2 linked regions of the Paraglaciecola sp. L3A3 genome follow. Each later gene encodes a partner of the first gene's protein in a complex. Links are inferred from orthologs where the notes say so. Each region holds a gene or a part of one and is shown on either strand. Other genes may lie near its edges.

Evidence for each region.
Region 2: the proteins of holA (region 1) and holB are in contact, whole or in part, in a cryo-EM structure (PDB 8GIZ), measured with the Escherichia coli proteins. The link is inferred for Paraglaciecola sp. L3A3 from one-to-one orthologs.

Annotation. Positions count from the first base shown.
Region 1 is NZ_CP047023.1:2,041,727-2,044,726, forward strand. It holds holA (DNA polymerase III subunit delta), read right to left. Parts: upstream 2,020-3,000; coding sequence 982-2,019; downstream 1-981. Other genes in the region: rsfS (ribosome silencing factor), read right to left, coding at 1-251; nadD (nicotinate-nucleotide adenylyltransferase), read right to left, coding at 298-972; lptE (LPS assembly lipoprotein LptE), read right to left, coding at 2,019-2,570; leuS (leucine--tRNA ligase), read right to left, coding at 2,557-3,000. UniProt on the Escherichia coli protein: Part of the beta sliding clamp loading complex, which hydrolyzes ATP to load the beta clamp onto primed DNA to form the DNA replication pre-initiation complex.
Region 2 is NZ_CP047023.1:2,321,958-2,324,896, reverse strand. It holds holB (DNA polymerase III subunit delta'), read right to left. Parts: upstream 1,951-2,939; coding sequence 1,051-1,950; downstream 1-1,050. Other genes in the region: mltG (endolytic transglycosylase MltG), read right to left, coding at 2,592-2,939; tmk (dTMP kinase), read right to left, coding at 1,951-2,580; GQR87_RS09725 (TatD family hydrolase), read right to left, coding at 264-1,028; GQR87_RS09730 (hypothetical protein), read right to left, coding at 1-61. UniProt on the Escherichia coli protein: Part of the beta sliding clamp loading complex, which hydrolyzes ATP to load the beta clamp onto primed DNA to form the DNA replication pre-initiation complex.

The sequences.
Region 1 (3,000 bases):
TCGCCAAGGTCAACTAATACCCAATCACCATCTTCTTTGCCTTCAATGCTAAGTGGGGCTGTATCAGACTTTTTAGCTTCTACGACTAAATTTTCAGCAATTGAAACAACGTGACGTTTTGAATTTCCAGAGCAAATAATAAGAGTGTCGGTGACAGATGATTTTCCTGATACGTCTAACTCAATGATATCTCGACCTTTTAGGTCTTCGATTTTTTCTACTGCGAAGGCTTTTAGTTGTTGGTGGTCCAAGGATTTTCCTTATGGGTAACATTTATGGGGATAATTATAGATTAGTTTAACAGAGATCGTTACTTGGCTGGTAGAGCTTATGCTGATGAATATAAGTTAAAATACTCGAAGGGATCAATTCTTCAACACTTTTACCTGCTTCTAACTGTTTTCTTAGTAAAGTTGACGACATAGTCAGGGGTTGTGTATTAGCTAAAAATATATGCCCAGCAAGATTATTGTGTAAATCCACTGGATTATTAGTTTGCCTTTGTTGCAACAGGTCTTGCAAAGCTTGATCTTGTGGCATGTTTTCGGAACTACAGGTTGTAGTTTCTTGCCTAGTACAGACGACAAAATGACAAAGTGACAAAATTTGTTGCCATTTATGCCATGTGAGTAAAGTTTGTAACGAATCGCTACCAATAAAAAAACATAAGGGGCGAGTTGGAAATTCAGCCCGTAATTCGCTTAATGTCTCCACACTATAGGTTGCTACACCTCTATTAATATCTCGGGCATCGGGATATAAAATTGGGTGTTCATCACATATCAATTCAATCATTTTTAATCTGTGCTCAGATGACACACAAGCGGCACTTTTATGGCTAGGTATATAACAAGGGATCATCGCAATTTTATTGATTTCAGTAATATTTGCGGCTTCTAAAACGGGATAAATATGGCCCTTGTGAATAGGATCAAAGGTTCCGCCAAATATTCCTAATGGAGCATTGAGCATGTATATTCCTTAATCTGAAAGTGCGTAGTCTAGGGGAATGTTATCCAAAGAATAGGGAATAAAAAGCAGGCATAGATGGCATAATTCTACATAGGGTCGAGGAATAACTGATTGTTTGATGGCAGTGTCAAATTCGGTAAGTTTGGTTTGTATTTTTTGCAGGCTCTCAAGAGATAAACGAGCTAAAGCCGATTGATAAAAACCTTGGCGACTTTTCCATATTCTATGCTGATTCCAATTAATGCTCTTACCTTGATGTCGATCAAATAATAACGCTTCTAAGGTTTGCCATTCTCGGGTTAATGCCCATAAAATGATATTAGGTTCGACTCCTTCACTTTCTAAACGATATAACATTTTTACTGCTTTTTGCCCATCGCCAGATAAAAGCACGTCTATTAAATGGAAAACAGTAAACCGCGATTGATCAACAACCGCTTGTTCTACCTGCTCTAAAGTGGGATTTCCGTTTGGGTATAAAAGTACCAGTTTTTGTATTTCTTGTTTGGCTGCGAGTAAGTTCCCTTCACAATAATCTACTAACAATTGTGCTATTTGGGGAGAACTTTGCATTCCTGCATGTTGCATCTGCTGGATTAACCATTGATGTAAAATATTGCCTTCTAATGGATAGCAGGGGATGTAAATGGCATTTTTATCAACCGCTTTAAACCATTTAGTATTTTGTACATCTTTACCTATTTTTCCACCGTGTATAACAATTAATACATCAGCGTTTACTTGTTGGGCGATGGCTGTTAAGACTTTACTGCCTTCAGCACCAGGTTTGCCTGTTGGTAGTTCCAGTTCGATAATTTGCTTATTGGAAAACAAAGACATAGTTTGACTGGCTTCAATTAAACTATCCCAGCTAAATTGATTATCTACGACTAATGATTGACGTTCGTCAAACCCTTGTTTACTAGCTGTTTTTCTAATCAGTTCTAAACATTCGAGTTTTTGTTGAGGCTCATCGCCAAACACTAGATAAAAAGGTTTCAGCGGTGAGTCGTCTTGTAAACTAAAACGATTAGGATAGACCTGCATTAGTAACCTTTAGTTTGTTGCCAAGTATTATATGAACTGGTTATTTGGCGAATAATCCTGTTGGCAGCTTGTTGGCGCATTTCTCCTAAGACTAAATCGAGTTCGCGAGACTTTGCTAACACAGCATCAGGATCATCTTGATATTCTCTTGTCACATCAAATTCAATAGGGATAGCCTCTTCACCGGGAAACTGAATATAATAATTAATCCCGTAGACTAATTCATATTCAGCCACTTGTCCGGTTGAAAATAAAGAAAGTAATCGTCTGTCTAAATTATCTGATTGAAGAAAAACTCCAACGTCAATTTTTTGCTCTAGATTGTTATTTGCTGTATTTGTTATCACCTCAATGTCAAAACCCTTGAGTTGTTTTTTTAAGGTGCGCTGCAGCGGTGCATTTTTGACACTGGATGATATTTGTAAGGTTTTGATCCCAGAAGGCAAACTATAATCACCTCGCAGTTTAAAGCCACAGCTTGTTATCAGCGTACTGATAACAAGCATGGCTAATAGCTTACTTAGAGCATTAAACACCTTAATTGGCCACAATATTTAATAGTTTTCCTGGCACGTAAATGACTTTACGTATGGTTTTACCATCAATGTGTTGCTGAACATTATTTTCACTTAATCCTAATGCTTCTACTTGTTCTTTAGACGCATCGGCAGCAACCGTAATTTTAGCTCTTACTTTGCCATTAACTTGCACTATTATAAGCTTTTCATCTTCAATCAGAGCATCCGCTTCAGCCACTGGCCAAGGGGCCGTTTCAACTTCGCTTTCATGACCTAAGTCTTTCCACATTACATGACATATATGTGGTGCTATAGGTGCAAGTAATAATACGATTGTGTTGATACCTTCACGTAAAACCGCTAAGTCTTGGACAGATTCTTGAGGGGCTTTTTGTAAATTATTCAACAATTCCATTGTAGCGGCTATTGCCGTGTTAAACGTTTGTCGACGACCAATATCGTC
Region 2 (2,939 bases), 280 kb from region 1 along the record:
TTAATAGTTCAAGTTGAGCAAGGGCATCTTCTTTTGAAGGGAAGTAACTATTTTCTATCACTAATTAACCTTTATTCCGTAATATTATTTTCATTTCACTAAAGCTAAACATCTGTGTTTACAGAGTTAGATCTAAGTACTTCATATACAAGATGTTAAGTTACGTAAGAGACTCACTAAATTTAATAAGCGATACTTTATATTAGATTGCTTACTTTGCCTAACATTAACAAACAGTTAAGAGGTTTTACAAATAAAATCATTTACTTAACATCAAATAAATCATAAAAATTCTGAGTGGTGACCTGAGCTAATTCAGCCAGACTAATACCTTTTAACTGAGCAATGAATTCTGCCACTTCACGAACATAGCCAGGCTGATTTTTCTTTCCTCGGTAAGGAACCGGCGCTAACCAAGGCGAATCAGTTTCAATAAGCAGTTTATCTAATGGGATTTGTTTTACTACCTCTTGTAGTTCCGTCGCCGTCTTAAAAGTCACTATACCTGAAATTGAAATATAGAAACCTAATTCGATTGCTGATTGCGCCATAGCCAAATCTTCAGTAAAACAATGTAACACACCTTTCGTTTCAGGTGCTTTATATTGCTTTAATAATTCAATGGTATCTTGACGGGCATCACGAGTATGAATAATTAATGGTTTTTTCAGTTGATTGGCCACTTTAATATGATCAATAAATGATGTTAGTTGTACTTCTTTCGTTTCAGCACTATAAAAATAGTCTAACCCTGTCTCTCCAATAGCCACCACTTCTGGGCTGTCTGCCATGGCCAAAAGCTCTGCATAACTGCAAGCATCTTCTTGGTGCAAAGGATGTACACCACAAGAAACAGATACTTCATCAAAATGCTGAACGGTTTCACGCATTTTTGGGTAATCTTTAACTGAAACAGACACGCACAAAAAATGTTCTACTCCTCGATTTTTGGCAAACTTAATAACTTCTGCCAATTCTTCTGGGCTTTTATCTAATCTGTCCAAATGGCAATGTGAATCTACAAACACCTTTAAAAACTCCTTTCGCTTATTAATATGATGGGATGAGAGATATCGCAGTTAACAAGCCTGCGAGTTGTAGTATTTTATTAACACCTGGATTTCTAAGTTGTTGAGATATCTTGGTTGCCTTTTTTTCAACCGCATAGAGATTAACGACTACAGTATGATTATTGACTAAACTCACTTGTTCTCTCACCCAAAATTGACTCCACTTAATCACTTTATCAGTATGTTCTTGCCACTCAATCGCCAAGCTAGTAGCACTTTTGTGGCCACTTGTTAACTCAACAATTCCCTGTTTGAACAACTCAAAAGTAAATTTTTGTTCTTGCTGTAATTCATCTAATAAAGCTAAAGGTCTAGCAGCAAACAATTTAGCAAATTGAGGATCTATTGCCCCCGCATATTGAGTACGAACCCAGTTAATTGAAGTATTAAAATCAGGGCTGGGTAAAATCAATTTTTCACATCGGCTTTTAATGGTGGGTAAAATTCGCTCAGGTTTAGCTGTGGTTAACAATATAAAAGTACTAGAGGTAGGCTCCTCTAAAGTTTTTAATAAAGCGTTAGCACTTGACTCAGTCATAGTATCAGCATGATGAATAATCAGCACTTTTACGCCAGACATCTGCGCTGAACCAACTAATTTTTTAATTGCATCCCTGATTAAATCTACACCTATCTGTTTTTCTGATTCTACTTGGTGTAAATCAGGATGGGTAGATGCTGCATTCAAGCGACATGACTGACAAGTTCCACATGTTTTATCGAGTTGCGGATTGGCACAAAGTAATAGCTCGGCTAAATTCAGCACAAATTTTGTTTTACCTAAACCAGAAGGGCCTTGAACCAGAATGGCATGGTGTAATTTTTTACCTGCAATTCTTTCACTTAGTTGCAAAAACGTTTTGCTAAGCCAAGGATACACTTATTGCTCCAAAAATTGTTTGATTGCTAATCTAATGTCTTGATGCACTTTTTCTAATGTTTGCATGGTATTAATCACCACACAATTTTTATCTTCTGCGGCAATCGCTAAATATTCAGTTCGGGTACGTTCAAAGAAGCTCAGATCTTCTTGTTCTATTCTATCTAGCTCCCCTCGTCCTTTAGCCCGTTTTAATCCCTCTTTAGGATCTACATCTAAATACAAGGTAAAGTCAGGCTCAAATCCATTTAAAGTAATGCGTCGTAATGATTCAATCATTTCGTTATTAATGCCTCTACCGCCACCTTGGTATGCTCTCGATGACATATCATGTCTGTCACCTAGCACCCAGTTTCCTTGTTGTAAATTCGGTAAAATAACATTTTGTACTAACTGTGCTCTGGCGGCGTACATTAATAACAGCTCAGCTTCTATTGTGACTTTTTCGTTAGGCCAATCACTTTTTACACATTCGCGAATGGCTTCTGCCATTGCTGTACCACCTGGTTCCCGTGTATTCGCAAGATTATGCCCTGCTGATTTTATAGCGTTACTAATAATAGACACTGCGGTACTTTTACCAGCACCTTCTAATCCTTCAATTACAATAAACTTGCCTTTAGCCTGCAAAATTTTCTCTCTTACTTATTTAATTGATACTTGCGTACTGCAAGGTTATGTTCTTGCAATGTCACTGAAAATTGATGACTTCCATCACCCTTCGATACAAAATACAACTCATCTGTAGATAAAGGATTTAATGCGGCATCTATGGCTAACTTACTCGGCATAGCAATAGGAGTGGGCGGTAAACCTTTTATGACATAGGTATTATAAGGAGTCGCAGTTTTCAAATCTTTACGACGAATATCACCATCAAAATCATGGCCCATACCATAAATAACAGTTGGATCAGTTTGTAGGCGCATATTTAATTTTAATCGATTAACAAATACACCGGCAATTCTCGGTCGTTCAGCAGCTACCCC